3 regions of the Halomonas garicola genome follow, and region 1 is predicted to be linked to each of the others. Evidence: predicted binding sites of a transcription regulator. Region 1 holds the regulator's gene; each other region holds the start of a gene.

Region 1 (10,605 bases):
TGCTGCTTGTGCTCGAACCAGCGGTATTCCGCGTTGATCTGATAGCCCAGCATGCCCAGTCCGGCGCAGACCGGAACGATCCATTTGGGCAGGCGTTTGCCGCTCAGGGTGCGCAAAAACAGGCCGATGCCCGCGGCGGCCAGGCCGGAAACCACGGCGGCGATCAAGTGCCAGAGCATGGCGTCTCCTCGATGACGGGGCGCTAACGCCGGCGCGAGGCGTTGACGCGGTGGAAAAAAGGCGGACTTCCTTACGGAAGCCCGCCGGGTCAGAGTGGCAATAGCCAGATGGCCGCGTATCAGCGCGGTGTCATCATGCGTCAGTGCCGACTCAGGTGCGGCGCGTTGCCGGCCCCTTTGGGATAGCGCACGCTTTCCACCAGCAGCTGGATTTCCCTGGGCGGTGCGGCTGTGACGCTGGAAACGGCGAAGGCCACGGCGAAGTTCATCATCGCCCCCAGCGCCCCGAAGGACTGCGGGGAGATGCCCAGCACCCAGTTTTCCGGCGTGTTGGCCAGCATGTTGGTGCCGGGAATGAAGAACCAGCCCAGGTAGGTGAAGATATACAAAAGCGTGGTCAGAAGCCCGGTAAGCATACCGGCTACGGCACCGCGGTTGTTGATGCGCTTGGAGAAGATACCCATCATCAGCACCGGGAACAGCGAGGCACCGGCGATCCCGAAGGCCAGCGCCACGGTTTGCGCGGCAAAACCGGGCGGATTGAGTCCCAGGTAGGTGGCGAGCAGGATCGCCCCGGCCATGGAGATCCGCGCGGCGAGCATTTCTCCCTTTTCGGTGATGTTGGGATTAAGGGTGTTTTTGATCAGGTCGTGGCTTACCGCCGATGAAATCGCCAGCAATAGCCCCGCCGCCGTCGAGAGCGCTGCCGCCACGCCGCCGGCCGCAATCAGGCCGATGACCCAGGGCGGCAGGTTGGCGATTTCGGGGTTGGCCAGCACCAGGATGTCGTTGTTGACCGCAAGCTCGTTGCCTTCCCAGCCGAACTCCTCGGCCTTGTCGGCAAAGGCGTCGCTGTCGTCGTTGTAGAGCTGGATGCGATCGTCGCTGTTCTTGTCCTCGAAGGTGATCAGGCCGGTGTCTTCCCAGGAGCGGATCCAGCCGGGGCGATCTTCATAGAGGATGGGGTTTTGCGCGGCGGCGTCGTAGTCCTCGGTCTGCTGCGCCATGTCGGGGTATACGGTGGTCAGGAGGTTGAGCCTGGCCATGGAGCCTACCGCCGGCGCGGTGACGTACAAAAGGGCGATGAACACCAGCGCCCAGCCCGCCGACCAGCGCGCGTCCGCCACCTTGGGTACGGTGAAAAAGCGAATGATGACGTGGGGTAGCCCGGCGGTACCCACCATCAGCGACAGCGTAAACAGCACCATATTGAGCTTGTTGTCGACGTCGGCGGTGTAGGCGTTGAACCCCAGCGCAGTCACCACCTGGTCGAGCTTGTCCAGAAGCGGCATGCCGGATTCGGTATGGGTACTGAACATGCCGAACATGGGGATGGGGTTGCCGGTGAGGTGCATGGCGATGAATATCGCCGGAATGGTGTAGGCGATGATCAGCACCACGTACTGGGCTACCTGGGTATAGGTGATGCCCTTCATGCCGCCGAACACCGCGTAGAGGAACACGATCAGCGCGGCAATCCAGATGCCCAGGGTGTTGGACACCTCAAGAAAGCGCGAGAACGCCACGCCGGCCCCGGTCATCTGGCCGATGACGTAGGTGGTCGACGCAATGATCAGACAGACCACGGCGATCAGGCGCGCCGTGTTGCTGTAGAAGCGGTCGCCGATAAAGGCCGGAACGGTGAATTTGCCGAACTTGCGCAGGTAGGGAGCAAGCAGCATGGCAAGCAGCACATAGCCGCCGGTCCAGCCCATCAGGTAGGTCGAGTTGGCGTAGCCGCCGGCGGCCAGCAGCCCTGCCATGGAAATAAACGACGCCGCCGACATCCAGTCCGCCGCCGTGGCCATGCCGTTGGTAATGGGGTGCACGCCGCCGCCGGCAACGTAGAAGTCCTTGGTCGAGCCGGCGCGCGCCCAGACGGCGATGCCGATGTAGAGCGCGAAAGAGGCGCCCACAAAGAGTATGTTGATGATGAACTGATCCATGCTGGCTTACTCCCCGAGGCTGTATTTGGCGTCGAGCCGGTTCATCTTCCAGGCGTAGAAGAAGATCAGCGCGATAAAGGTCAAAATCGAGCCCTGCTGGGCAAACCAGAAGCCCAGGTCGGTACCGCCGATGGGGATACCCGCCAGCAACGGGCGAAACAGAATGGCGCAGCCGTACGAGACAAAGGCCCAGACGACCAGGCAGCCAAGGATGGTGCGCACGTTGGCTTTCCAATAGGCCGCAGCGTTGGTGTTGTCATCTGCCATGGCGTAGTTCTCCGCTTGTGATTGTTTAAGGTTGGAGACGGTATGTAAGTGCCGTCGCGCACGGGCGGTGGCCCGGCACAACGTGCTTTTATAGTGGGCAAAAAGCGCCAAAAAGAAATCCAGACTTTGGTCTCTACACTAAGGTATCAATCGCCCGGCACTCTCCATGGTGTAGGCCGTGGTGTGGATCGTGGTGTGGGTCGTGGTGGAGGTGATGCTGATATAAGCGGCGCTGATGAATATGACGATGGTATAGGTGCCGGCGCGCGCCATAGCGACGATACTGCCGGTATCTGCCTTTCTTGTTGCCGGGGGTGTCATGGTTGATGTCGAGCTGTCCCAGCCGCCTTTTTCCCTGCTCGACGCGGCGGGGCGCGAGCATGCCCGGCGCGGCATGGACATCGCCTGTTTCGAGCGCGGCGACATCCTGCTGGATACCGGGCAGGCCGGCGAGTTTCTTTACCTGATCCACCGGGGCGAGGTTGCCGAGGTGGACCCGACGCTGCCCGACGCCACCGCGCGCATCGGCCTTTATACCGCCGGCGACGTGTTCGGCGCCATCAGCATCATCAACGGCCAGAGCCGCTACCGCTTTATCGCCGAGCAGGAGTGCGTGTGCTACCTGGTGCCCAAGGTGCTTTTTCAGCAGCTGTGCCGCGCCTGCCCCGAGTTTGATGCCTATTTTCGTCAGTCGCTGGCGCGCAAGGCGCGCCGGCTGACGGAAAAGCGCGCCCAGGGCGGGGTGACCATGGCCGGCTTCATGCTGGCCAAGGTGCGCGACTGCATGCGTACGCCCCGCCGGCTGGCGGCCGGCACCGATATCGCCGAAGCGGTGGCGCAGCTCAACCGTCATCACGTCGACAGCCTGCTGGTCGAGGGGGAAGACGGCTACGGCATGCTGACCAAGACCGACCTGCTCAACGCCATGGTGCTGGACGGCGCCTCGCGGCAGAGCCCGGTGGGCGAACTTGCCCGCTACGCGCTGATCACGGTAACGCCTGAGCAATACCTGTTCGAGGCGCTGGTGCTGATGACCCGCCGTCAGGTGTCCCGGGTGGTGGTGCTGGAAGGAGAGGCGCCGGTCGGCGTGGTCGAGCTGACCGACGTGCTGAGCTATTTTTCCAGCCGCAGCTACGTAGTGAGCCTGCAGGTAGAGCAGGCCGCCGACCTGGAGGCGCTGGCCGCGGCCAGCCGGCGCACGCCGGAGCTGGTCAGCGCGCTGATGGCGCAAGGGGTCAAGCTGCGCTTTGCCATGGAGCTGCTGGCAGCGCTCAACGGCCGGATCATCCACAAGGCCTGGACGTTCTGCGTCGAGGCGCGCTATCAAAGCGCGAGCTGCCTGATGGTAATGGGCAGCGAAGGCCGCGGCGAGCAGATCTTGAAGACCGACCAGGACAACGGGCTGATCCTTGAAGACGACCTGGACTGGCCAGGCGCCGACGACACCATGCAGCGCTTCAGCGACGCCCTGGCGACGCTTGGCTACCCGCCGTGCCCGGGGCATATCATGGTCTCCAACCCCGAGTGGCGGGGCAGCGTCAGCGAGTGGCAGGCGCGCATTGCGCGCTGGGTCGCCGCCCGGGACGGCGACAGCCTGATGAAGCTTGCCATCATGCTCGATGCCCACGCCGTGGCTGGCAACGCCACGCTGCTCGAGCGCGTGCGCGAGACGCTGTTTGCGCATTGCGCCGACGACGAGCTGCTGCTCTCCTACTTTGCCCGGGCGGCGCTGCGCTTCTCGACGCCGTTGACCCTGTTTGGCTCGCTGAAAAAGCCCCAGCACGGCATCGACATCAAGAAGGGCGGCATTTTTCCCATCGTTCACGGCGTGCGCACCATGGCGCTTGAGCGGCGCATCAAGGCGACCTCGACCTTTGCCCGGCTGGACGCGCTGGTGGCAGACGGCCGGCTGAAGCGCCGCTTTGCCGACGACGTTGGCGAGGCGCTGTCGCTGTTCAGCGAGCTCAGGCTCAAGGGCCAGCTGGCGGAGGACGAAACCAGCGGACAGGGCCGCGACCGGGTGGTGGTGCAGGCGCTGTCGTCCCTTGAGCGCGACCTCTTGCGCGAGGCGTTGCACATCGTCAAGGATCTTAAGCAGCGGCTGTCGCACCGCTACCACCTGGAATATGCCTAAGCGGCCGTCAATGTTGGTGGGGCGGCGCCGGGTGTTGCTACAATAGCGGCCATGTATTTCGCGTCGTGGCGCCGTCCGACGTCACTCGCCGCCCCCTTTTACCACCAACACGCGCAGATTCCCCATGTCGCATCCCGATCCCGTGCAAGCCCATGATTCCGTCGTTTCCGCCGCCTTAGAAGACGACGCACCGTCGGCAGACGACGTGCGCCGCAAGCGCGACTTCAACAAGCTGCAAAAACGCCTGCGCCGCCAGACCGGCAACGCCATTATCGACTACCGCATGATCGAGGAAGGCGACAGGGTGATGGTGTGCCTGTCCGGCGGCAAGGACAGCTATACCATGCTTGAGATGCTGCGCAGCCTGCAGCGCAGCGCGCCGGTGCGCTTTTCGCTGGTGGCGGTCAATCTCGACCAGAAGCAGCCGGGCTTTCCCGAGCACGTGCTGCCCGACTACCTGGACGGGCTCGGCGTGGACTACCACATCCTCGAGCGCGACACCTACTCGGTGGTCAAGGAGAAAACCCCCGCGGGCAAGTCGACCTGCGCGCTGTGCTCGCGGCTGCGCCGGGGCTCGCTTTACGGCTTTGCCGAAGAGATCGGCGCCACCAAGATAGCGCTTGGCCACCACCGCGAAGACATTCTGGAGACGCTGTTTCTCAATATGTTCTTTGGCGGCAGCCTGAAGGCGATGCCGCCCAAGCTGCTCTCCGACGATGCCAAAAACATCGTCATCCGCCCGCTTGCCTACTGCAAGGAAGCCGATATCGCCGAGTTTTCCCGGCAGATGGCATACCCCATCATCCCCTGCAACCTGTGCGGCTCCCAGCCCAACATGCAGCGCCAGAACGTCAAGGCGATGCTCAATGACTGGGATAAAAACCATCCGGGCCGGCTGGAAAGCATGTTCAAGGCGGTGACCAACGTCGCCCCGTCCCAGCTTGCCGACCGCGAGCTGTTTGACTTCGAACGGCTGGAAGCCAGCCAGGCCGAAGCGCTGGCCGGGCGCATCCAGGCCGTCAACGTCGGCTGACGGCGGCCCTCAGGAGCTGGCGGCTTCCTGGGCCTCTTCTTCGGCCAGCGCCAGCAGGCGCTGCATTCCCAGAATGTTCACCTCGCGGCCGGAGACGGCCACCAGCTCCTGGGTTTGGAAGCGGCTCAGAATGCGGCTGACGGTTTCCACCGCGAGGCCCAGGTAGTTGCCGATGTCCGCCCGGGCCATGGAGAGTCGAAAGCTGTAGGGCGAGTAGCCCCGGCGGCGGAAACGATCGGACAGCGTGATCAGAAAGCTGGCCATGCGCTGGTCGGCGGTCTTGCGCGACAAAAGGCGCATCATGCGGCGATCGTCGCGCAGCTCCTTGCTCATGCTGCGATATAGCTGAAGGCGCAGCTCCGGCAGCTCTTCCGAGAGCAGATCGAGGCGGTCGAAGGGGATCTCGCAGACGGTAGTGGTCTCCAGGGCGATGGCGCTGCCCGGGTAGCTTGACTCGTCGATGCCGTCGAGCCCGACCAGTTCGCTTGGCAGGTAGAAGTTGGTGAGCTGGTCGTTGCCGCCGCCTTCGATGGCAACCTGCTTGAGGCTGCCCGAGCGAACGGCAAAGACGCTGGTGAAGGTATCGCCCTGGCGAAACAGCGGCTCGCCCTTTTTCAGCGGCGCGCGCCGCCGAATGATGGCGTCGAACTGACTCATGTCGTCAAGCTCGAGGGCAAGCGGCAGGCACAGCGAGCTTAAGCTGCAGGTCTGGCAGCGGGTTTCGTGGAGCAGGGGGCGCCGACGGCTGAGTGGTTCCGGCATGCAGTCCTCCGTGAAGTAGGTCACGGCGCTATTATGGAAGCAAGCGCGGGTAACCCACAAGCCGCCGGTGACGCTTTGCCGCTAGCGGTGCGCGTCGAACGCTCGGGCCAGCCGGTGGAGCACCAGCCGTCCGTCGGGCGTAGCGCTCAGGATATCGCCGTTTCGCTCGACTAGCCCGTCGTGGTGGGCGTCGTCCAGCCGAGCCAGCGCCGCGGCAAAATAGCGCGGCGCGTCAATCCCGAAACGCCGGCCCAGGGCGGCAAGGTCCAGTTGGGCGTCGCACATCAGCCGCTCGATGGCGGCGCGGCGAATGTCGTCATCGCGCTCAAGGCGCAGGCCGCGCGCGGTAGCCAGGCGGCCGTCGTCCAGGGCGCTGGCGTAATCGCCGAGCCGGGCGGGGTTCTGCGCGTAGGCGTCGTCGATACGCGAGGCGGCCGATACGCCAAGCCCCAGCAGGTCGCAGTGGCCGTGAGTGGTATAGCCCTGGAGGTTGCGCCCCAGGGTCTGCTGCCGTGCGGCCACGGCGAGGCTGTCGTTTGGCCGGGCAAAGTGATCCATGCCGATGTGCACATAGCCTGCTCGGCCGAGCTGCTCGGCGGCCAGCTGCAGCATGGCCAGGCGGTCCGCCGCGGCGGGCAGTTGGGCGCTGTCGATGCGCTGCTGGCGCGGCCCCCGCCGGGGGCGATAAGCATAGTCCTTGTGAACATAGTCCTGGAGGGTGATGCGCGCCGGGTTCAGCTCGATGACGTCGGCCAGGGTGGCGGCGAAGCTGTCTCGGGTCTGACGGGGCAGGCCGTAGCCGATGTCCAGGTTCAGCGAGCGAAAGCCCAGCCGGTGGGCTTCTTCCATCAGCGTTTCGGTCATGATCCGCGGCTGCTCGCGGCGGATGGCCTGCTGCACCTCGGGGTTGAAGTCCAGCACCTCCAGGCTCAGCCGGTTGAAACCCAGCACCTGCAGGTGGCGCAGGGTGAAGACGTCGGCTTCGCGGGGATCGATTTCAATGGCGTAGTCGCGCTCCGAGGATGACGACAGACCGAAGCGGGCGTCAAGGCGGTCAAAGAGGTCGCTCATCTGGGAAAGGGAGAGAAACGTCGGCGTGCCGCCGCCCCAGTAAAGCTGCTCCACCGGGCGCGTGCGGTCCAGATGGCGGGCGGTAAGCACCATTTCCCGATCCAGCCGCGACAGATAGGGCTCGGCCCGGGAGGTGTCGCGGGTGATGATGCGCGGGCAGGTGCAGTAGCCGCAGCTTTGGCGGCAAAAGGGTACGTGCACGTAAAGCGAAAGCCCGCGGCCGCCGGCGTTGCTGCGCTCAAGCGCCCGGCAGAGGTCGTCGCCGCCGAAGGCGTCGTGAAACGCCCCGGCGTTGGGGTACTGGTGATAGCGCGGGCCGCCGGCGCCGTGGTGGCGGCGCAGGGCGTCCTGGCGGGCAGCAGTCAGCGCTGCGGCATCGAAAAACAAAGGGGCAGCGCTGGCCATGGCAGACAACTCCGGTGGGAAGAACGCAAGGATGATGCTGCCATCCTAGCGCCGGGCCCGAGGGCAGGAGTTGAGCTATATCAATTAAGCGCCGGACATTTCCGCCACGGTGGCCATCTGGTACGTCGACCACAGCTGCCACAGGGCAAAGCCGATAATCAGCAGAGCGGCGACGGTGCGGGTGGCCGGGTGGCGAATCAAGGCGCTTAACTGGCGGGCGGCAAAGCCGGTCGCCAACAGCGCCGGCAGCGTGCCCAGGCCAAAGGCGCCCATGAGCAACGCCCCGCGCCCCGGGTCGGCCATGGCCAGGCTCCAGGCGAGCATGGAATAGACCAGCCCGCAGGGTAGCCAGCCCCAGACCGCGCCCAGGGCAAACGCCTGGGGCAGCTTGACCACCGGCATCAGCCGCCGACCGAAAGGTTCGATGTAGCGCCAGAAGCGCCGGCCTACGGCCTCGACCTTTAAAAGCCCTTTCCACCAGTTGGCGATGTACAGCGCCATCAAAATCAGCATCACCGCGGCGAATACCTGCAGCGCCAGGCGCGCCGCCGGGGTAACGGAGAACACCGTGCCAAGCGTTGCCACCAGCGCGCCGGCGATCATGTAGCTGGAAATACGGCCCAGGTTGTAGCTCAGCAAAAGCCCGGAAAGCCTGGCCGGGTGGCGCATGCTGGGCGGAACGGCAAAGGTCAGCGCGCTCATGATGCCGCCGCACATGCCGATGCAGTGGGCCCCGCCCATCAAGCCGAAGACAAAGGCCGCCAGCACCGGCGGCAGATCAAGGCCCGTGGGATTCATTGCGGTCGTCCTCCTTGCGCTGCTTTTGCCGCTCGCGTGCGGCCTCGGCGTTGTGCCGGCGGCGCTCGCGCTCTTCCGGCGTCAGGTCGTTTTCGTCCTCGTCAAAGAGAATGCGATACGCCGGTCCTTCCAGGTCGTCAAACTGGTTGTTTTTCACCGCCCAGAAAAATGCCCAGACGGCGATGCTCAAAAACAGCAGCGAGATGGGAATCAGCAGATAAAGAATTTTCATGCGGCCACCGGTGACGGAGAAGAGACGTGGGGCGCCGGCCGGGTTTTCCAGCGCGTCAGGCGCAGGGCGTTGCCCACCACAACAAGCGAGCTTGCCGACATGCCGATGGCGGCAAGCCAGGGCGGTACCACGCCGATGGCGGCGAGCGGCAGCGCCGCGGCGTTGTAGCACACCGACCAGACCATATTCTGACGCATGATACGCCTGGTGGCTCGGGAGATTTCAACCGCCTCGGCAATGCGTACAAGCCGGGGGCTGAGCAGTACTGCATCGGCCCGGGTGCGGGCAAGGTCGGTGGCGCTGTTCATGGCAATGGCAACGTCGGCGCCGGCAAGCACCGGTACGTCATTGATGCCGTCGCCCACCATGGCCACGGTTTCGCCCTCGGCCTGCAGCGCCTGGATGCGCTCGAGTTTGTTTTCCGGGCTTTGCCCGGCGTGCCAGGTGGCAATGCCAAGCGCCGCGGCAAGCTCGCCCACCGCGGCGGGGGTGTCGCCGGAGAGCAGCTCGACCTCAAGCCCCCGGGCTTTCAGCGCGGCAACGGTCTCGGCGGCGTCTTCCCGCACGGCGTCGTGGAGCCGGAACCAGGCCCGGGGGGCGCCGTCTTCGCTGAGCAGCAGCCACTGGCCGTTGTCCGGCGTGCCAGGCGGGGTCTGGCCGGCGGTGGCAAAGGCGGGTTTGCCCAGCCGCCAGCGTTGGCCGTCAATCCGGCCTTCGAGCCCCTGGCCGGTGACGCTAGCGATATCGTGGGCGCTGAGCGTGGCCTCGCGGTAGGGCGCAAACGCCCGGGCGATGGGATGCTCCGAGCGGGCTTCAAGCGCGGCGGCGAGCGCCCGGGCGCGCTCGGCGGAGAGGTTTTCGGCGAGCGGCCGGGTGTCCATCAGCTGCATTTCGCCCCGGGTGAGCGTGCCGGTTTTATCGAAAATGACCCGGTGCGCGCCGGAGAGCGTTTCCAGGGCATCGGCCCGGGTGACCAGCACGCCGCGCCGGCGCAGCTGGCCGTGGCCGGCGGTGAGCGCGGTGGGCGTGGCCAGCGCCAGGGCGCAGGGGCAGGTTACCACCAGAACCGAGAGCATCACCCAGAGGACCCGCGAGGGGTCGATAAACCACCAGACCACCGCCACCGCCGCGGCGACCATCAACAGGCGCAGGACGAACACGTGGGCCATGCGCGCGGCCATTTGCGCAAGCCGGGGGCGGCTGGCGAAGGCGCGGTCGGTGAGATCGAGGATGCCCGCCACCCGGGCGTTGGCGCCGGCTCGGGTGACGCGGATCACCAGCGGGTTTTCCATGTTCTGGCTGCCGCCGACGATACTTTGCCCGACGCCGCGAGTCACCGGCAGGTATTCGCCGGTGAGCATGGACTCGTCCAGGCTTGAGTCCCCCTGTTCGATGACGCCGTCGGCGGGGACGTCGTGGCCGGGCTTGATCAGCACTCGGTCGCCTTCGGCCAGGCGGTTGGCGGGTACGACGCGTTCGCTGTCGTCATCCTCGAGCCGGGTGGCCGAGGTCGGCAGCACGCCGCTCAGGGCGTTGCCGCTCTGACCGTTGCGCCGTCGGGCGCGAGCCTCGATGTAGCGACTGAACAGCAGGAAAAAGGCAAACATGGCCACGGAGTCGAAGTACAGCTCGCCTTCGCCGGTGATCACCGCCCAAGCGCTCGCCAGGTAGGCGCCGCCGATGGCGATGGACACCGGTACGTCCATGCCCAGCACCCGGGTCTTGAGATCGCGCCAGGCGTTCTTGAAAAACGGCTGGGCGGAAAACAGCACCACCGG
Region 2 (10,605 bases), 110 kb from region 1:
GAAGCCTGGCCGGAGCAGCCGGAAACCGTCGTCAGCATGCGGGTCGACCCGGATACCGGGCTGCGCATGCGCGACGACGAGTCCGGGGGCATCAGCGAGCTTTTCGACGAGGAGCACCTGCCCAGCTATCAGCCGCGGCGCGTCAGCCGCGAGCTGGAAAGAGTCAGCGGCTCCGAAGGCTCCGGCACCGCCGAGTCGATCTTCTGATCCGCCGTTGATCCTGCACGGTCGCTGTGCCTGCGTGGGCGCCGCGACCGCTGCCTGATCGAGGGCCCATGCAACTATCCGACCAGGACACCGGCCAAGACGGGGCGGCCGCCAAGGGGCTACACTGAGTCGAGGAGTTTCGACAGAACAACGCAGCAAGGAGCCCTCATGTCTAAAAACAGCACGGCCAAAAACGTTGCCCAGAAGCTGATCGAGGCCCACCTGGTGGAAGGCGAAATGAACGCCACAGAGCCGATCGCCATCGCCATCGACCAGACCCTCACCCAGGACGCCACCGGCACCATGGTGATGCTGGAGCTGGAGGCCATGGGCCTTGATCGGGTCAAGACCGAGCTTTCCGCCCAGTACGTGGATCACAACCTGATCCAGGGCGACAACAAGAACCCCGACGATCATTTCTTCCTGCAGAGCTCCGCCGCCAGGCTCGGGGTGTGGTTCTCCCGGGCCGGCAACGGCGTCAGCCACCCCACCCACCAGCAGCATTTCGGCAAGCCCGGCAAGACCCTGCTGGGCTCGGACAGCCATACCCCGGCAGCAGGCTCCATGGGCATGCTGGCCATCGGCGCCGGCGGCATCGACGTGGCCATGGCCATGGCCGGGGAGCCCTTCCATCTCAAGATGCCGGAAATCTGGGGAGTCAAGCTGACCGGCAAGCTCAACGACTGGGTCAGCGCCAAGGACGTCATTCTGGAGATGCTGCGCCGTCACGGGGTCGACGGCGGCAGCGGGCGCATCATCGAATACTACGGCCCGGGCCTTGAGACGCTGTCCGCCATGGACCGCCACGTGATCGCCAACATGGGCGCAGAGCTCGGCGCCACTACCAGCGTCTTTCCCTCCGACGAGGCGGTGAAGCGCTTTCTGACGTCGGTAGGCCGCGAGGACGACTGGCAGGAGCTCAAGGCGGACCCGGGCGCTGAATACGACGTCCACGAGACCATTGATCTGTCCACGGTCAAGCCGCTGATCGCCAAGCCCTCGAGCCCCGGCAACGTAGTGCCGGTAAGCGAGGTCGCCGGGGAGCCGCTTTCCCAGGCCTACATCGGCTCCTCCGCCAATCCGGGCTATCGAGATCTGGCCATCGCTGCGGCCATGGTCGAAGGGCGCCAAATCCACGATTGGATTTCCCTTGATATCAACCCCACCTCGCGTTCGATCCTCGAGACTCTGGTGCGCGACGGCCACGTGGCGAACCTGCTGGCTGCCGGGGCGCGGCTGCATCAGGCCGGCTGCAACGGCTGTATCGGCATGGGCCAGGCGCCGGCCAACGACACCAACAGCCTGCGCACCACGCCGCGCAACTTCCCCGGCCGCTCCGGCACCCGGGAAGATAGCGTTTTCCTGTGCAGCCCGGAAACCGCCACCGCCTCGGCGCTGCGCGGCGAGATCACCGACCCGCGGGACCTGGATTTTGACTATCCCTCTATCGAGGAGCCCGAATCGCCGATCATCAACACCCAGAACCTATTTGCGCCCCTGAAGGAGGAGAAGGCCCGGAAGATCGAGCTGATCAAGGGCCCCAACATCGAGTCGCTGCCGGAATTCGAGCCCATCGAAGACAGCGCCGAACTGCCCCTCCTGGTCAAGGCCGGGGATAACGTCTCCACGGACGAGATCATGCCCGCGGGCAGCGAGGTGCTGCCCTATCGCAGCAATATCCCCAAGATCGCGGAATTCTCCCTGCGCGGCGTCGATGAGAACTACGTCGAGCAGGCCAAGGCAAAAGGCGACCATATCATCGTCGCCGGCGACAACTACGGCCAGGGCTCTAGCCGGGAACACGCCGCCATCGCCCCGCGCTACCTGGGGCTGCGCATCGTGATCGCCAAGAGCTTCGCGCGCATTCACTGGCAGAACCTGATCAACTTCGGCGTCCTGCCGCTGACCTTCGTTAGCGACGACGATTACGCCAAGCTGGAAGCCGACCAGACGTTGAGTTTCGAAGGCCTGCACGAGGCCTTGAAGCAGGGCGATACGCTCAAGGCCAGAGGCGCAAGCGGCGAGATAGCCCTGAAGCACGGCCTGAGCAGCCGCCAGGTCGAGGTGCTGCTCGCCGGCGGGCTGATCAACTGGATGCGGGCCAACAAGAAAGCGGCCTGACGCCGGCTTTGTAGAACCCGGCTTCTTTCCGGGGGTTGATCGCACCGGCAAGCCGCAAGCCAGGGGTCGCACCATGATCCAGGTCAACTGCGACCTCTCGGCTTCGCCTTACCATGACGGCCTTACCTATCACGGGAGGCTTAACATGGAGCTTGTCTGCCCGGCCGGCAATCTGCCCGCGCTCAAGCGCGCCGTAGACGAAGGTGCCGACGCCGTCTATTTCGGTTTTCAAAACACCACCAACGCCCGCCAGTTTGCCGGACTCAACTTTACCGACAAGCGCGCACGGGAAGGCATCGACTACGCCCACGCCCGGGGCAAGCGGGTATTCTGCGCGATCAACACCTACCCCCAGCCCGAGAGCTTTGCCATGTGGACCCGCGCGGTGGACGACGCTGCCGAGCTCGGCGTGGACGCGCTGATTCTCGCCGACATGGGCCTGCTCGACTACGCCGCCAAGCGCTACCCCGACCTTTCCCGCCATCTTTCCGTCCAGGGCTCGGCGACGAGCCATGAGGCGCTCAGGTTCTACCACGAGCAGTTCGGCATCCGCCGCGCGGTGCTGCCCCGGGTGCTGTCGATGACCCAGGTGCGCGACCTGGCCGGGCAGTCGCCGGTAGAGCTCGAGGTCTTTGCCTTTGGCAGCCTGTGCATCATGGCCGAGGGGCGCTGCTATCTGTCGTCGTATCTTACCGGCGAGTCGCCCAATACCCGGGGCGTGTGCTCGCCGGCGGCCCACGTGCGCTGGGAAGAAACCGACTCAGGGCTCGAGTCGCGGCTAAACGGCGTGCTCATCGACCGCTACGGCGCGGGCGAAAACGCCGGCTACCCCACCCTGTGCAAGGGCCGCTTCGAGGTCGAAGGCGAGACCTATCACGCCATCGAAGAGCCCACCAGCCTGAATACCCTGGAGCTTTTGCCCGAGCTTGCCGAACTGAATATCAGCGCGGTGAAGATCGAAGGCCGCCAAAGAAGCCCCGCCTACGTGTCCAAAGTCGCCGGCATCTGGCGCTCCGCCATCGACCGGCTGGAGGCCGCCCCCGGGCGCTTTCACCCAGACCCTGCGTGGACTGCGGGGCTCGGCGAGGTTTCCGAAGGCACCACCACCACCCTTGGCGCCTACGAGCGCCGCTGGAAATAGGAGGAAACATGGCGGATACATCATCCAAGGCGGACGCGCTGCGGCTAGCGCTGGGGCCGGTGCTGTTCTACTGGACGCGCGAACGCTACGCGCAGTTTTACCGCGACGCCGCCGACTGGCCGGTGGATATCGTCTATCTCGGGGAATCGGTGTGCTCGCGCCGCCGGGACATGAAGCTCGACGACTGGCTGGGGATAGGCCGCGAGCTTGCCCAAAGCGGCAAGGAGGTGGTGCTTTCAAGCCAGACGCTGATCGAATCCGAGGCCGACCTGCGCGATTTGCGCAAGCTGTGCGACAACGGCGAATTCAGCGTGGAAGCCAACGACCAGAGCGCGGTGCAGCGGTGTACAAGCGCAGGCCTTGAGTTTGTGGCGGGAGCCGCGCTCAACCTGTATAACGCCGCGGCCATCGGCGTGCTTGCCCGCGCGGGGATGACGCGCTTCAACGCCCCGGTAGAGATGTCCGGGGAGGACGTCACCCGGCTTTTGGCCGACTGCCGCGAACAGGGCGTTAATACCGCCTGCGAAGTGTTTGCCTACGGCCACCTGCCGCTTGCCTGGTCGTCGCGCTGCTTTACCGCCCGGCGCTACCAAACTCCCAAGGATCGCTGCCAGTTCGTCTGCCAGAAGCACCCGGAAGGCATGACGCTGCGCTCCCAGGAATCGAAAGAAGTGTTTACCCTGAACGGCGTCCAGACGCTCTCCGGCGCCTGCCAGGATTTGCGCTATGACGCCGCCTCCATCGCCGCCTCGGGCGCGAGTGTGGCGCGCTTAAGCCCCCGAGCCGAAGGCATGGCTGATGTGGTAGCCGGATTTGACGCCGCCAGGCGCGGCGAGCTTGCCGCCCCGGACCCGCTGGCGCTGGTGGACGCCGACGTCTGCGACGGCTACTGGCACGGCCGCCCGGGCATGGATCACACTCGGGCGGCCAACGCATCCAGCTGACGCAATACCGCACCCAAACGCCCTTCGGAAAGCCCCTCCTCGCGGCCGTCGAGGAGGTTTTTTACCGTGAGCCCAAGCTCGGTGTCGCCTTCGATCAAAAGCCTTCGCTGAAAGAACATCGCGTCCGGGTCTTCCCGGCGCGTGGCCAGGCATAAAAACTCCCGCCAGCCGCCGCGGATGGTGGCTTCCCCGTCTTCCCGGCTCAGGGCAAAGCGCGCGTTATCAAGCGCAAGCGTCAGGCGCACGCCCAGGTCTGCCACCTCGAGGGTCACCCGCCGCCCTTCCAGGGCGTCGAATTCGCCCTCAGCCAGCGGCTCGGCAAAGGTGCGGTTGAGCAGCGGCTCGACCACCCGGCGCTTGAGCGCCAGGGGCACCCGGGGGTCCAGCAGGGCAATCAGCCGCGACGGCGCGGGCACGGCACCGGTGAATGGCAGGTGAGAAAACGGCAGAGCAGACATAACAATCCTTTAGGTCGCCTTACACCGTGCGCGAATAGCGCGCCTCGGCAGGGTTCAGGTAGGCATCGAAGGCCATAGCCAGGTTGCGCATCATCAGCTGCCCCGCGGGCAGCACGTCAAGGCGCCGCTCGCCGACTTCGACCAGGCCGTCGGCCTGCATTTCGTCAAGGGATGCCAGGGCGTCGGCAAAATAGCGCGTGAAATCGATCCCGTGGGCGGCGCTCACGGCGGCAAAGTCGAGCTCGCCGTGGCACATCAGGGTGCTGATCACGTCCCGGCGCAGGCGGTCGTCGTCGCTCAGCCGGTAGCCGCGCATCACCGGCAGCCGGCCGTTTTCCAGGCGGTGCTGGTACTGGGCGGTTTCCTTGACGTTCTGGCTGTAGGTGTCGTCCACCTTGCCGATGGCGGTGACCCCCAGGCCGATCAGGTCGCAGTCGGCGTGGGTGGAATAGCCCTGGAAGTTGCGCTGCAGGGTGCCGTTGTCCCGGGCAAGCGCCAGCTCGTCTTCGGGCAGGGCAAAGTGGTCCATGCCGATGTAGACATAGCCCGCCGCGATCAGCCGCTGGATGATCAGCTCGAGAAGCTCGAGCTTGCGCTCCGGCGGCGGCATGTCCTCATCGCGGATCAGCCGCTGGGCCTTGAACAGCGACGGCAGGTGGGCGTAGCTGTAGGTAGCGATGCGATCGGGCTTAAGCGCCACGATCTTGTCCAGGGTGGCGTCGAAGCTAGCCACCGTCTGCAGCGGCAGGCCGTAGATCAGATCCACGCTGATCGAGTCGTACCCGGCATCGCGCGCCGCCTGCATCAGCCCCACCACCTGCTCCTCGCTCTGCACGCGGTTGACCGCGCGCTGAACGTCGGGGTCGAAGTCCTGCACGCCGAAGCTCAGGCGGTTGAAGCCCAGAGCGTGCAGCTCGTGAATCTGCTCGGCGGTGACGGTGCGCGGATCGACCTCCAGGGAAAACTCGCGCTCCTCCGGCGCGGCAAAGTGGAAGGCGTCATCGAGGGCGGCCATCAGCTCGGCCAGCTGATCGTTGCTCAGATACGTCGGCGTGCCGCCGCCCAGGTGCAGCTGGGTCATGCGCCGGGACTCGTCAAAAAGCTCGCCCTGCAGGCGGATTTCATCCTTGAGCCAGTCGAGATACTCCGCCGCCCGTTCGCGGTTGTGGGTGATGATCTTGTTGCACGCGCAGTAGTAGCAAAGGCTTTCGCAGAAGGGGATGTGCACGTAGGCCGACAGCGGCTTGGGACGGTCCGCGGCGTTGCTGCGCGCCGCGGCGGCGCGGTAGTCGTCTTCGGCAAAGGCCGTGTGAAACTGCGGCGCGGTGGGGTAGGACGTATAGCGCGGCCCCGGGCGGTCGTACTTTTCCACCAGTCCGCGATCAAACAACAGCTCGTCTTGCATAGCATCAAGGCCCTTTTCGTCTTTGCGCTCTCGGATCTGTACCGCCGCCGGGCAACGGCGGCGGTCAATGCCGCCCAACATAGCGCCTCTGCCGGGCCGGGGCTACCCGTCCGAGCAGAGGCGTTATGCGACCGAATGCCACGCGGCCCGGGGGCTACCTCCTTGGGAGTAATGGCCGTATTTTATGAGAGTAGCCGGCGCAAAAAGTGATCCACGTCAACGTCCGCCGGATTCAGGCGCTCTAGTCTAGGACCACGCACTCGGGCAGCCTCCGACCCGGCTACCTCAATAACGTTTCTCTTTCCCCAAAAAGATGCATAAGGAACACTCATTATGAAACTGCTTGCCGTAACGCTGCTTCCCCTGGCCTTTGCCCTCACCGCCACCGCCGCCCAGGCCGACGGCGAAGCCACCTATAGCCTGCCACATGACCGGGGCCGCGGGTGCGCCGAAGCGCGGCGACGCCGACGCCTGGGCGCCGCGCCAGGAAAAAGGCATCGACACCCTGTACGACCACGCCATCAACGGCTTCCAGGCCATGCCGCCCAAAGGCGGCCAGGTCAGCCTGAGCGACGACGACGTCAAAGCCGCCGTGGACTACATGCTCGAACCGACGCTGTAACGCCGTCTCCGGCCCCCAGTCCGAGGAGGACCCCATGCCCCGCCCCGTCTGCCGGCTACGCGCCGCCTGCGTCTGGCTTATCGCCGCCGGCCTGCTGCTCATCGCTACGGCGAGCCAGGCCGTCGAACTCTCTTCACTCAAGGCGGGGTTTCCCTCGGCCAACCGGCTGGAGCCGGCTGACTCCCAGTGGCCGGTCAGCCGCGTGATGCAGGACGACACCCTGCTCGGCTACGCCTTTGAATCTATCGACGTAGCCCCTATTCCCGCCTATTCGGGCAAGCCCATCAATCTGCTGGTGGGCATCGACACGGAGGGGCAAATCGTCCAGACCGACGTGCTTGGCCACGAAGAGCCGATCATGCTGGTGGGCATCCCCGAGTCGAAGCTGGAAAACTTTGCCGACAAGCACATCGGCGCCCACGTTAGCGATCATCTCAAGGTCGGCAGCGAGCTTGACGCCGTCTCCGGCGCCACGGTCACGGTGATCGTCGCCGGCGACACCATCATGCGCTCCGCGCGCCTGGTGGCCGCCGACCGGGGGCTGATTGCCGATCCTTCGGCCATGCCGCCGGCCGAGGTGCTTGACGGCGTGTATGACCCGGCCGACTGGCAGACCCTGGTGGGCGACGGCACCGTTCGCCGCCTGCACCTGACCCACGGCGAGGTCGACGAGGCCTTCGTCGGCACTCCGGCGGAAGACTACATGCATACGCCGGAGCCCGCGGATAATACCTTCATCGAGCTTTTTTATACCTACCTGAACGCCCCCACCGCCGGGCGCAATCTGCTCGGCGACAGCGGCTACGCCTCGCTGATGGACGAGCTTGAGCCCGGCGAGCACGCCGTGGCGCTGATGGGACGCGGCGACTACTCGTTCAAGGGCTCGGGCTACGTGCGCGGCGGCATTTTCGACCGCGTCGAGCTTGCCCAGCACGGAAGCTCGATCAGCTTTCACGACAGCGATCACATCCGCCTGGGGGAGCTTGCCATCGACGGTTCCCCGGCCTTCAGCGAGCGCGACATCTTCATCGTCCGCGAAGGTGCCGCCTTCGACCCCGGCGCTCCCTGGCAGCTCTCGCTTCTCGTGCGCCGCGCCTCCGGCCCGCTGGACACCGAGTTTGCCCGCTTCAACGCCGACTATTCGATCCCCGAGGCCTACATCGAGCGCCCCGAGCCGCCGGTGGAAGAGGCCATCTGGGTACAGGTCTGGCGCGACAAGGCGTTCCAGATCGGCGTGCTGGGCGCCGGACTAATCGTGCTCACCGGCATCATGCTGTTCCAGGACGTGCTCGCGCGCCATCCGCGCATGCTCAACCCGCTGCGCCTGGGCTTCAAGTTCTACACGCTGTTCTTCATCGGCTGGTACGCGCTGGCCCAGCTGTCGGTGGTCAACATCCTGACCTTTAGCCATGCCCTGATCACCGACTTCAGCTGGGGCGCTTTCTTGATCGACCCGATGATGTTCATCCTCTGGTCGTTCGTGGCGGTCACTCTGCTGCTCTGGGGCCGGGGCGTGTTCTGCGGCTGGCTGTGCCCCTTCGGCGCGCTTCAGGACCTGGTCAACCAGGCCGCGCGCAAGCTCGGCGTCAAGCAGATCGAAGTGCCCTTCGGCCTGCACGAGCGCCTCTGGGCGATCAAGTATCTTATCCTGCTGGCGCTGTTTGCGGTGTCGCTGCATTCGCTGGGCACCGCCGAGCGCTACGCCGAGGTCGAGCCGTTCAAAACTGCCATCACCCTGCGCTTCCAGCGCGACTGGGCCTTTGTCGCCTACGCCATCGGGCTGGTGGTGGTCTCCGCCTTCAACCACAAGTTCTACTGCCGCTACGTCTGCCCGCTGGGCGCGGGGCTGGCCATTCCTGCCCGGCTGCGCCTGTTTGACTGGCTCAAGCGCCACCGCGGCAGCTGCGGCACGCCCTGCCAGATCTGCGCCCACGAGTGCGAAGTCGGCGCCATCCATCCGGACGGGCACATCAACGCCAACGAGTGCCACTACTGTCTCGACTGCCAGATCCTCTATCACGACGAGCATCGCTGCCCGCCCATGGTGAAGCGGCGCAAGCGTCGGGAAAAGGCAACGCGCATGGCCGAGGATCGACCTGTCGTTGCCACCCATGACCCCGGCAAGGCCGGGAAAAGCAAATTAGAGCGTATTCCCGCCCTGCAACAGGAGTAAGACATGAGCGAGAAGAGAAACGACGTGAAAAATCTGGGCCGCCGCCACTTTCTGCGCAACAGCGCGGTCACCGGCGTCGCCGGCGCGGGCCTTGCCAGCGGCTTCGGCACCGGCGCGCTGATGACCAGCCGCCAGGCCAAGGCCGCGGAAAGCGGCATCGAGGTTGCCCCCGGCGAGCTTGACGAATACTACGGCTTCTGGAGCGGCGGTCAGTCCGCCGAGGTGCGCGTGCTCGGCGTACCCTCCATGCGCGAGCTGATGCGCATCCCGGTGTTCAACGTCGACAGCGCCACCGGCTGGGGCATCACCAACGAGTCCCGGGAAGTGCTGGGCGCGTCCGCCCGCTTTCTCAACGGCGACGCCCACCACCCGCACATCTCCATGACCGACGGCAGCTATGACGGCAAGTATCTGTTTATCAACGACAAGGCCAACACCCGCGTGGCCCGGATCCGTCTGGACATCATGAAGACGGACAAGATCACCACCATTCCCAACGTCCAGGCGATTCACGGCCTGCGCCTGCAGAAAGTGCCGCACACCAAGTACGTCTTCGCCAACGCCGAACTGCCGATTCCGCAGCTCAACGACGGCCGCGACCTGGAAAACCCCGACAATTACGCCACCATGTTCAACGGCCTCGACGCCGAGTCCATGGAAGTCGCCTGGCAGGTGATCGTCGACGGCAACCTCGACAACACCGACGCCGACTACACCGGCCGCTTTGTCGCCTCGACCTGCTACAACTCGGAAATGGGCATGACCCTTGCCGACACCATGCGCGCCGAGCGCGACTGGGTAGTGGTATTCGACGTCGAGGCCATCGAAGCCGCCGTGGAAGCGGGCGACTACGAAACCCTCGGCGACTCCGACGTGCCGGTGCTCAACGGCCGCCACGGCACCAAATTCACCCGCTACATCCCGGTGCCCAAGAACCCCCACGGCCTCAACACCTCGCCGGACGGCAAGTACTTCATTGCCAACGGCAAGCTCTCGCCCACCTGTTCGATCATCGCCATCGACAAGCTCCCTGAGCTTTTTGACGACGCCATCGAGCCCCGGGACACCGTGGTCGGCGAGCCGGAGCTGGGTCTTGGACCGCTGCACACCACCTTTGACGGCCGCGGCAACGCCTACACCACGCTGTTCATCGACAGCCAGATCGCCAAGTGGAACATCGAAGACGCTATCAGCGCCTACCAGGGCGACGAAGTCAACTACCTGCGCCAGAAGCTCGACGTTCACTACCAGCCCGGCCACAACCACGCCAGCCTCACCGAAACCAAGGACGCCGACGGCAAGTGGCTGGTGGTGCTGTCCAAGTTCTCCAAGGACCGCTTCCTGCCGGTCGGCCCGCTGCACCCGGAAAACGACCAGCTGATCGATATTTCCGGCGAGGAAATGAAGCTCGTCCACGACGGCCCGACCTACGCCGAGCCCCACGACTGTATCCTGCTGCGCGCCGATCAGCTCACCCCCAGCCGTACCTGGTCCCGCGACGATCCGTTCTTTGCCACCACCCGGAAAATGGCCG
Region 3 (10,605 bases), 730 kb from region 1:
GCCCGATTACTCGCCAGCCCACGCATTCTGGTACGTCCCAATCGCCAGGAAATAAGCGTCTACGCCGGAACACGGTGGAATGACGATGCGCCGGTGCTGTTGCGCGATCGTCTCATCGAGGCCTTTCGCCAGGACGGGCGCCTGGCAACAGTGGTAGGAGAAGGCAGTCGAGTCCAGAGCGACCTCACTCTAAGCAGCGATCTCGGCGCCTTCCAAAGCGAGTACAACGGTGACCAGGCTCCGCAGGCAGTCATCCGCCTAGACGTGCAGCTGCTCGACGAAAGCAACCGCAACGTGGTCGCCAGTCGGCGTTTCGACGTCCGTCAGCAAAGCGATTCTCCTCAACTTGAGTCGGTAGTCGACGCTTTCGGCTTGGCCGCTGACGAGCTTGCAATCCAGCTGGTCGACTGGACCCTTGCCAACACAGATGATTGACTGCTGCCCGCTCTATCGAAGCTGCGGCCAAGAGGCCAACTGACAGTGGCTTATTAAACTCAGGGTTGCATGGGACTGGTCATATGCTCTGGCTCTAGAAGCTCATCGAGCTGGGTCTGGCTCAGCCACCCCTTTTCGAGGACCAGATCATAGACACTGCCACCGGTGTCCAACGCTTCCTTGGCCACTTGCGATGAGCGTTCATACCCAAGTACGGGATTCAGCGCAGTGACAAGGCCGATCGAGCGCTGCACATAGTTCTGGCAGACTTCCCGATTGGCGGTAATGTCCTTCACGCACCGATTGTTAAGTACGATCATGGCGTTATTCAGAATAGTTAACCCTTGCAGCAGATCATAGGCCATGACCGGCTCAGCCATGTTTAACTCAAGCTCGCTGGCTTCCGCGGCGATACCGATCGTCGCATCAAAACCGATCACCTGGTAGCAAACCTGGTTGACCATCTCCGGTACCACGGGATTGACCTTACCCGGCATGATGGAAGAGCCCGGCTGCATAGGTGGGAGATTAATCTCATTGAGCCCGGCCCGAGGACCACTGGACAGCCACCGGAGGTCATTGCAGATTTTGGAGACTTGCACCGCTACCCGCTTCATGGCGCCGGATAGGCAGGCAAACGCTCCCGAGTCCTGAGTAGCCTCTACAAGATCGTTTGCAAGCGTCAAGGGCAACTCGGAGATAACGGCGAGTTTCTCGGCCACCAGCGGCGCGTATCCGGCCGGGCTGTTCAGTCCGGTGCCGATGGCCGTAGCGCCCAAGTTGATCTCGTGCATCTCCAGGGTTGCATGCGAAAGCGCGCGGCGAGCAGATGCCACCATCCCGGCGTACGCCCCAAACTCCTGGCCTAACGTCATCGGGATGGCGTCCTGGTTTTCTGTACGCCCCATCTTCAGCACGTCGGCAAACTCGTCGGCCTTTATCCGCAAGGCGCTGGATAGCTCATCCAATGAGTTCAGCGTCTGCTGAACGGTGAGCAGTACGGCAACTTTTACCGACGTGGGATAAGCGTCGTTGGTGGACTGAGACAGGTTAACGTGGTCCAGCGGGTGCAAGTGGGTATAGTCACCACGCTGATGGCCCAATAACTCAAGGGCGCGATTGGCAATAACCTCGTTGGCGTTCATGTTCGTTGAGGTGCCGGCACCACCTTGAATCATATCCAGCACAAAGTGTCGCCGCAGTTTTCCCCCGATAATCTCATCACACGCCGTCGCGATGGCCTTCGCCTTATCGGCCTCGAGTACACCCAGCTCCTGGTTGGTTTGCGCGGCCGCCTTTTTAACCATGGCCAGGCCGATACAAAGATTACCGTAGTCATCCAGGTGATGCCCGGAGATGGGAAAGTTCTCCATGGCTCGCAGCGTCTGAACGCCGTAATAGGCATCGGCGGGAATCTCTCGCTCTCCCAGGGAGTCGTGTTCTACCCGGGTCGTGCCAATCGCAAATTCGGGCTCACGATGTTCGACCATTCGGGTCGTGGTGCCACGTAGCCGCGCACGCAGGCGTGTTGCCACGCGTAGAATAAGCTCATGCCAAAAATCCGGTTGCCCTTGCTGTAGGCGTTCCTTGGCGGCGGCATCCAGCACCAAAAGCTGGCCAGCGGCCATCGCCCGAGTAGAGAGCCGATGCGGGTTGGGGTCGCCCATGAGAAAGCCTTCAAAGACCATGGCCCCTGGCCCCAGCAGCCCTACACGCCGTATGTCGGCATAGCGACCGTGCAGCAATTCCAACTCGCCCTGAAGCAGGACCCCGAACCATTCCCGGGGCACTCCCTCCTGGCTGATCCAGTCACCACTGGAGAATGTTTGGACATCACCATATTCGCGCAACATATCAACGATATGTTGATCAGCATCACCGATTTGAGTCCCTGAAGTAAGATCCTGAGTGGACACTTCATTAACGTTCATCTCGCTTCTCCTAATAATCGCGATGGTCAAAAGACCTGGGAAATGAGCAACCCGATAATGACGGTGCCAATAGTGGCGACCAGCCCGGGGAGCATGAAGGAGTGGTTAAGCACGAACTTGCCGATCCCGGTAGTACCACTGCGATCAAAACTGATGGCAGCAAGGATCGTTCCGTAGGTAGGGAGGAAAAAGTAACCGTTAACGGCCGGCCACATGGCAACCAGCTGGGGACCACCGATACCTAGCGCCAGCCCCAGGGGCAGTAAGGCCCGAGTAGTAGCGGCCTGGCTGAATAACAGCACCGAGGCAAAAAACAAGCCGATGGCGAAGGTCCAGGGGGCAGCAGTTACCATGTTGCCAAGTCCGCCCACCACGGTTTCCTGATTGGCATCGATAAGCGTCTGACCGAGCCAGGCAAGCCCAAAAATACCCACAAGTGCCACCAGACCGGACCGAGCGGTGGCAGCCCGCGGGACAGCCTCAACGTCTACCCGACAGATCATCAGGATGATCGCTGCCACGGCCAGCATCGTGATCTGGATTGTCAAAGACATGGATAGCGGCACCAGTTCACCGCTGGTATCGGGAAAGGCTGGCCTCAGGCCCTCAAAGAAGCCCAGTACAACGATGGAGGCTACGCCCAGCAGGAAAATCAACGCACTAACACGGCCTTTCCACGGCCGAACAGACTCGGCAGGCTCTTTATCAGTCACCGCAGTGTCCGAGGTAGCGGTATTGGCTGTCACAAGGCTCTTCTCAGATCCGGCAACCTGTGAAGCCTGTGTATCGCTGGGTCCTTCGGGAATCGGTTCTACCAGTCCCTCGCTGACTCGCTGCTGAAACACCGGATCCTCTGACAGTTCCTTCCCGCGGCGGTAGGAAATCAGCGCCGCCAATACGATCCCCATCACTGTGGCGGGCACAGAAATCGCCATAATCGTCGCCAGCGTCATGCCCTCGGATTCCAGTATCACGATGATGGCCGCCATCGCTGCGGAAACCGGGCTGGCGGTGATCGCCTGCTGTGAAGCAATGGTCGAGACCGCAATCGGGCGCTCGGGCCGGATCCCGCTACCGTGAGCGACGTCATGGATGACCGGAAGCAACGGATAGAAAATATGACCGGTACCGGCACCGAAGGTGAACAAATAGGAAACCAGCGGTGCCACGATGGTGATGTGCTTGGGGTATCGGCGAATGATTCGTTCGGCAACGTTTACCAGCCAGTTGATTCCGCCGGCGGCTTCCATTACCGCTGCCGCACTGATCACCGCCAGGATAATCAGCATTACGTTAATTGGTGGTGCGGCAGGCTGCTCGCGGAACACCACCGTCAGGATAAGCAGGCCCACGCCACCCCACATACCAAGAGCGATGCCTCCCTTGCGGGCGCCCAGTGCAATAACGGCCAGCACAGTGAGAAGTTCAAGGAGAAATATCCAGTCCATAGTGTAATCGTCACGCCTCCATGGGTTGTCGATTAACCGGTCTACATTTTTTGCTCAAATATTTTACCTATTGCTACCGTATCCACTATTTAATTAGTTTAAATTGATCCAGATCAATATTTATCCAGTTTATTTCTATTTGGAATGAAAGAAATTATTTTATATGCAAATATTTCTAATAGACGGGTATGAGAGTGTTCGCATGCCTGACTGAATCACCGAATAACCGACGAGAGCCGCTATGCAACATCAAGACGTTGATATCGTGATCGTAGGAGGCGGCGGTGCAGGATTACGCGCCGCGATTGCCGCTGCAGAAAGTGGCAGAAACAAGGGGGAACGGCAGCGCATCGTGATGCTGTCAAAGGTATATCCCATGCGTTCTCATACGGTCGCGGCGGAAGGTGGCGCCGCTGCCGTTACCAGCGATGAAGATACGTTAGAAGCTCACTTTGAAGACACTGTCTCGGGAAGCGACTGGCTTGCTGAACAGGGGGTTGTCGATTACTTCGTCCGTCACGCCCACCAGGAATTAGTGCAGCTGGAACGCTGGGGATGCCCCTGGAGCCGTAAAGCGGATGGTACCGTGCAGGTGCGTCGCTTTGGCGGCATGAAAACGGCTCGTACCTGGTTTGCAACGGACAAAACCGGCTTTCACATCTTGCACACCCTGTTTCAGACGTCGTTGAAATATCCCGAAATTGAACGTCTTGACGAATATTTCGTACTTGACGTCGCAACAGTCGACGGCGCTGTTGCCGGCGTTATTGCCCTACAGGTCGCCACGGGCGAATTGATTTTGCTGCGCGCGAAATCGGTGATCATGGCAACCGGTGGCGCCGGGCGCCTGTTTCAGTTCAATACCAACGCCGGCATCGTGACCGGGGACGGCATGGCCATGGCCTACCGTAGCGGTGTGGCCCTACGCGATATGGAGTTCGTACAGTACCATCCTACCGGTCTTCCGGGTACGGGCATTCTGATTACCGAAGCGTGCCGCGGAGAGGGTGGCCTACTCTTGAATAAGGACGGCTACCGTTATCTGCAAGATTACGGGCTGGGACCGGAAACGCCGCTGGGGGAGCCGAAGAACAAATACATGGAGCTCGGGCCACGCGATAAGCTGTCCCAAGCGTTCTGGCAGGAGCAAAAGGCAGGACGTACCGGACGCTTCGCTGACAGCGACGTGGTCTATCTCGACCTGCGCCATCTGGGTAAGGATTACCTATATGAGCGCCTTCCCTTCATTTGTGATCTGGCCAAGTCCTATATCAATATTGACCCGGTCAACGAGCCCATTCCGATTCGCCCGGCGGTACATTACACCATGGGTGGCATTGAGACAGATGCCAACTGTGAGTCTCGTCTGAAGGGGCTGTATGCCGCCGGGGAGTGCGCCTCCGTGGGGCTGCACGGTGCTAACCGGCTGGGATCGAACTCACTGACGGAGCTGCTGGTCTTTGGCCGCCTGGCAGGCGAACAGGCAAGCCAGCGGGCAGCCACTACCCACTTCGCCGACCTCGAGTCGCTTCAACGGCAGTTTCAAGCCAAGCGGCAACACATCGACCGGCTACGTGAGGCCAGCGGCACGGAAGACCGGGTTGAACTGAAGCGCGAAATGGTTCAGGCCATGGAGGATGGCTGCGGCGTTTATCGTGATGAGGAGCGCATGCAAGGTGCCTTGAACACTATCCGTGAGCTCAAGTCACGGTATCACGATATTCAGCTGAATGACCGAAGCAAAGCTTACAACACCGAATTGCTGCTGTGCATCGAGTTGGGCTTTGGGTTGGATATTGCGGAGGCGACCTGTCTGGCCGCCTTACACCGTCGGGAATCCCGCGGCGCCCATCAGCGCCTCGACGAAGGCCTTCAACAGCGTGACGACATCAACTTTTTGCAGCACAGCCTGGTGTTCTTCAAAACCGACGCCCCTGCAGAGCTGCGCTGGCAAGAGGTAGATACTCGCTTCTCGGCGCCAGCGGTGCGCGCTTATGGCGATGCGGGCAAAGGAGCATAGCAATGACGACCAAACGGCTTAGTATTCAACGTTATCTCCCCGAGCAGAGCGAGGCGCCATTCTGGCAGGACTTCGACGTTCCCTATGACGACAGCACCTCTATCCTTGAGGCCTTGAACTATATCAAGGACGAGCAAGATGCCAGCTTGAGCTATCGCTGGTCATGTCGCATGGCTATTTGCGGCTCTTGTGGCGTAATGGTTAACGGGGTGCCAAAGCTGGGCTGCAAAAGCTTTTTGAGGGAATATCCGGAAACCGTCAAGATAGAACCCTTGGCGCACTTCCCCATAATGAAAGACCTCATTATCGATATGGATCTGTTTCTTGAGCACCTGACCGCCGTTCAGCCTTATTTGATCAATGAGTCGGAAGAAAGCGCAGAGCCCCATAATCAAACCCCGGAGCAAATGGCCAAATACGCGCAGTTTTCCGACTGTATCAACTGTGGGCTTTGCTACTCTGCGTGCCCGCAGTTTGGCCTTAACCCCGGCTTCCTGGGGCCGGCAGCGCTGACGCTGGCACAGCGTTATAACCTGGATAACCGCGACCAGGGTAAAAAGCAACGCCTGACACAAATGAATCGTGACGAAGGCGTTTGGTCCTGCACTTTCGTCGGTTACTGTTCAGAAGTGTGTCCGAAAAATGTTGACCCAGCGGCGGCCATAAACCAGGGCAAAGTCGAATCGGCCAAAGATCTCTTGATCAATTTATTCAAAGGCTAGCTATTCAACTGCAGGAGGCTTTCATGGACAAATCAACAGGACATTTTCCCGAACTTAAACGCACCTGGTGGTTAAAGCACCGTTACTTCATGACCTATATGGCCCGCGAAGCTACGGTCCTGCCGCTGGTTTTTTTCATTGCTTGCTTACTCGCCGGGATATACTGCCTCTTGCAAGGGGCTGATAGCTGGCAAGGATGGCAACAGTTCATGCAAAATCCCGTTGTCATCGCGATTAATCTACTGGCTTTCATTGCCAGCCTTTTCCACGCCGCCACATTTTTCACGCTTTTCCCACGAGTTATGCCGCTTCGCGTAAAGGAACGATTATTGCCAGCGAAATGGATCGTCCTGGGGCAGTGGCTTGCCGTACTGCTGGTAACGGTATTATTTGCCTGGGTATTCATCGGAAGGAGCATGTAATGGAACATCGCATCAAGAAAAGTGCCGAGCCTGTCTGGTGGGCCTTATTCAGCGCCGGTGGTGTCTGTTTTGCGGTATTCGTTCCAGCCGCCATTCTGTTTATTGCCCTGCTATTTCCCCTGGGAGTGTTGCCAACAGAAACGTTTGATTTCGAGCGCAGCCGCGCGATGCTGTTCAGCTTTTTCGGCCTGATGTTCGTTGGCGCTGTCATCTGCCTCCCGCTGTATCATGCGATGCACCGTATTCGTCACGGTCTGCATGATCTGAAGCTGGGCAGTGACAAAACGAACAAGACCATCGCCTATAGCATTGCGACCTTGTTCAGCTTGCTTGCGCTTTTACTGGTGCTGCTGGGAATACTTTCCAGCAATATCTAACACTTTCCGCCCGCAGTGCTATGCGCTGCGGGCGGAAGGCCTTGGGTTATCCCGCCCCCCTTTCTGGCTTCATCTTTTTTGGGACATACATCTAACGTTAAGCACCAAACGTAACAATACATACTAATTCTCTGATATAATACGCCACTTCTGCCGCGCCAGGATTTCCATTCTCTAAAAACAGCCGACCCTTGCGCACAACACGATGACGTTACGGAAGCCCGACACCATGCCATCGCTCAAGAAAATGAGCCTATTTATCGTCTCGGCCACCATCATTGCCCTGCTGCTGATCTTTGTTGGCTGGCAGGGGGACACGGCAGCCACGCTGTTCTCACGCCTACAGGGCATCATGGCGGGCTCTACCGGCTGGCTTCTTATTTTCATCATAAACGCCGTGCTGCTGTTTGCCTTGTACCTATTGTTTACGCCGCTGGCCCGGATTCGCCTGGGCGGGCCCGACGCACGCCCCGAGTTCAGCCGCCTTGACTGGTTTGGCATGCTGTTTGCCGCGGGCATGGGCATCGGGCTTTTGTTCTACAGCGTTTCCGAACCGTTGCAGCATTACGCCTCGTTCCGTCCTTATTTAAGCAGCGATGCCACTACCGCCCAGTTTTCCATGGAGATGACGTTTCTTCACTGGGGGCTGCACCCTTGGGGCATCTACGCCCTCGTAGGGCTGACGCTGGCCTTCTTCCATTATAACGCCGGTCACAAGCTCAGCTTTGAGGCGCCGCTACGCGAACTCCTGCCCGCTGCCTGGGCACGCCGCCTGGGCTGGGTGGCGAATATGGCAGCCGTGATTGGCACTATTTTTGGTATTACCACCTCATTGGGGCTTGGCGCCAGCCAGGCCAGTGCCGGCATCGCCGAGCTAACCGGGTTGGACGCCAGCCTGGGGCTCAACCTTGGCGTTATCGGCGTGGTGTGTACGCTGGCCATGGTCAGCGTGCTCAGCGGGCTGGGCAACGGCGTCCGTCTACTCAGCAAACTGAACCTGGTCGTCGCGGCCAGCCTGATGCTGTTTGTGTTATTTGCCGGCGAGCCGCTGTTTATTTTCAAGGCGCTGGGTGAGCATCTGGGCGGCTATATCAACGACTTGCCCAAGCTATCCACCTGGAACGAGACCTATAGCGGTACCCACTGGCAGTCGCAATGGACCATTTTCTACTGGAGCTGGTGGATCTCCTGGTCTCCCTTTGTCGGCATGTTCATCGCCCAGGTCTCTCGGGGCCGGACCATCCGTGAATACCTGCTTGGCGTCCTCTTTGTCCCGACCCTTTTCAACTTTCTGTGGATGACGGTGTTTGGCAGCAACGCGCTGTTTCTGGAGCTGTTCGAGAATGCCGGGTTTGCCAATACCGTTACCGTTGCCCCTGACGAAAGCCTCTATCGCTTGCTCGACTACCTGCCGCTGAGCACCTTCACCACGGGGGTGGCCGTACTGGTCGTGCTGATATTTTTCGTCACCTCAGCCGACTCCGGCGCCCTGGTGGTGTCAACGCTAACGTCAAACGGCAACGCCCCCAGCTGGCGACAGCGCTTCTTTTGGGTCGCGGCGGTTGGGCTGGTCACCGCCTTTCTGCTGCGCGCCGGCGGGTTGGACACCCTCCAGTCGGCGGCCATTGCCAGCGGCCTGCCGTTCGGCCTGCTGCTGCTGACGTTCATCCCGGCGCTGAGCATCGCCCTGCGTCGCCCTTACGTACGCCCCCAGGATGCCGGTACGGAAGCGAACGCCGACGTGCAGTCCGGGCCTTCTGCCCAAGAGGCTGAATAATGCTATTTGCCTGCACACCGACTGGTGGCTCCGCCACACCGGAGCCACTTCATGAAAGTCAAAGTCCGGATAGATCGTCGGTGCCATCCTGGGCATGCCCCAGCTGATAAGCGACTGAGCATTCGCAGCAGTAGCCGGGCATACATTCTTGTATGTAAGTAGGCGGCTGCACTATACTCCTTCTCCTCGCTAGGGCTACCACTGCCGCCAAAGCGCGGAATGCGAAGAACCCAGCCATACACCGCGCCTTGGGGGCCAAGTCACGATGCGAACCTCTGCCAGACCTGTATTTACGTCTTTCACCAAGCTGCTCAATCTTGCCAGCCTGATGCTGATGGGCTTCGTGCTTGCTGCCTGCTCAGATGCCGAACAAACCTCTGACGACACCGAGGCGTCGCCGCCTGCCGTGCTGGTAGCGCCGGTGGTCGAGCGTTCGATAAGCGCTGGCGAGTCCAAGGTGGCACGTACCCGTGCCGTACATCGGGTGGAGCTGCGTGCGCGCGTTTCCGGCCCGCTGGTGACGCGTAATTTCACAGCAGGAGAACACGTCGAAGAGGGTCAGCTATTATTCGAGATTGAGCCGGATCAATACGAGGCCGAAGCGGCCGCAGCGGCCGCTAGCGCGGCCGAAGCCAAGGCCAGTCATGACAAGGCCAATCAGTACCTCAATCGTCTGAAGTCGGTGGCCAGCGGTGGCGTGGCAGCCTCGGATATGGAAACGGCGCGCAACGACGTGCAGACCGCCAAAGCCCGGCTGGAGCAGGCCCGCGCCCGACAGCATTCGGCCGAGCTGCAATTGGGTTATACCGAGATCCATGCGCCCATCGCCGGCCGTATCAGCGAGGCCCAAGTCGATGTTGGCAACCTGATTGGACCAGACAGCGGTGTGCTCGTCACGATCGTGCAGCTGGACCCCATCTACGTCGACTTTACCGTCAGCGAGCGCGAAACCACACGCTTTATCCAGCGGCGGCGCGAGGCGGATGACGACCAGGCAGATATTGATGACTATCGCCTTCGCATGCGCCTGTCGGACGGCAGCCTGTACGAGCAGGGAGGCCGGCTGGACTATGTAGCAAGCGAAGTCGACCGATCAACCGGCACGCTAGCCATGCGCGCGGTAGTGGATAATCCGGAGGGCGTGCTGCGCCCCGGGCAATTCGTGACGGCGCTGATATCCGATAGCGAGCCGCAAAAACGTCTGGTCATCCCCCAGGCCGCGGTTCAGCAGGATAAAGAAGGCTACCAGGTCTTGGTGGTCGACGGTGATGGCGAGGTCGAGCGTCGTCAAGTCAAGCTTGGCGACCGCCGCAAGGTCGATTGGGTTGTGGAATCGGGGCTGCGTGCCGGGGAAAATGTGATTTTCCAGGGGCTACAGAAGGTGCGTCCCGGAATGACTGTCACCGCCGAACCGGGGAATCCCCGTGCCGGCCTGACCGATGAGTCGGGAGATTAGGCCGTGTTCAGTCGTTT

Evidence for each region. The regulator FNR, encoded in region 1, switches genes on or off when oxygen is low (the NO sensors DNR and NnrR bind a similar motif). The targets are predictions, from matches to a motif close to TTGATNTANATCAA.
Region 2: ubiU (ubiquinone anaerobic biosynthesis protein UbiU) is a predicted target of FNR. The motif match lies at 2,402-2,415, and genes of this name have one in related genera.
Region 3: frdA (fumarate reductase (quinol) flavoprotein subunit) is a predicted target of FNR. The motif match lies at 3,918-3,931, and genes of this name have one in related genera.

What each region holds. Positions count from the first base shown of each region.
Region 1 is NZ_AP043931.1:2,416,598-2,427,202, reverse strand. Features, by position in the region: gene ACZ46Y_RS11705 (hypothetical protein) at 1-179, opposite strand, end outside; gene ACZ46Y_RS11700 (sodium:solute symporter family protein) at 320-2,125, opposite strand; gene ACZ46Y_RS11695 (DUF4212 domain-containing protein) at 2,132-2,392, opposite strand; gene ACZ46Y_RS11690 (hypothetical protein) at 2,531-2,713, opposite strand; gene ACZ46Y_RS11685 (DUF294 nucleotidyltransferase-like domain-containing protein) at 2,712-4,526, shown strand; gene ttcA (tRNA 2-thiocytidine(32) synthetase TtcA) at 4,651-5,559, shown strand; gene fnr (fumarate/nitrate reduction transcriptional regulator Fnr) at 5,569-6,321, opposite strand; gene hemN (oxygen-independent coproporphyrinogen III oxidase) at 6,403-7,797, opposite strand; gene ACZ46Y_RS11665 (sulfite exporter TauE/SafE family protein) at 7,882-8,595, opposite strand; gene ccoS (cbb3-type cytochrome oxidase assembly protein CcoS) at 8,576-8,827, opposite strand; gene ACZ46Y_RS11655 (heavy metal translocating P-type ATPase) at 8,824-10,605, opposite strand, start outside.
Region 2 is NZ_AP043931.1:2,304,853-2,315,457, forward strand. Features, by position in the region: gene ACZ46Y_RS11090 (penicillin-binding protein 1A) at 1-207, shown strand, start outside; gene ACZ46Y_RS11095 (aconitate hydratase) at 376-2,328, shown strand; gene ubiU (ubiquinone anaerobic biosynthesis protein UbiU) at 2,474-3,469, shown strand; gene ACZ46Y_RS11105 (U32 family peptidase) at 3,478-4,413, shown strand; gene ubiT (ubiquinone anaerobic biosynthesis accessory factor UbiT) at 4,383-4,871, opposite strand; gene hemN (oxygen-independent coproporphyrinogen III oxidase) at 4,891-6,276, opposite strand; gene ACZ46Y_RS11120 (c-type cytochrome) at 6,704-6,898, shown strand; gene nosR (transcriptional regulator NosR) at 6,933-9,071, shown strand; gene nosZ (TAT-dependent nitrous-oxide reductase) at 9,075-10,605, shown strand, end outside.
Region 3 is NZ_AP043931.1:1,690,227-1,700,831, forward strand. Features, by position in the region: gene ACZ46Y_RS08270 (ABC-type transport auxiliary lipoprotein family protein) at 1-435, shown strand, start outside; gene ACZ46Y_RS08275 (aspartate ammonia-lyase) at 495-2,366, opposite strand; gene ACZ46Y_RS08280 (anaerobic C4-dicarboxylate transporter) at 2,393-3,814, opposite strand; gene frdA (fumarate reductase (quinol) flavoprotein subunit) at 4,056-5,834, shown strand; gene ACZ46Y_RS08290 (succinate dehydrogenase/fumarate reductase iron-sulfur subunit) at 5,837-6,556, shown strand; gene ACZ46Y_RS08295 (fumarate reductase subunit C) at 6,580-6,978, shown strand; gene frdD (fumarate reductase subunit FrdD) at 6,978-7,355, shown strand; gene ACZ46Y_RS08305 (BCCT family transporter) at 7,585-9,132, shown strand; gene ACZ46Y_RS08310 (efflux RND transporter periplasmic adaptor subunit) at 9,398-10,588, shown strand; gene ACZ46Y_RS08315 (efflux RND transporter permease subunit) at 10,592-10,605, shown strand, end outside.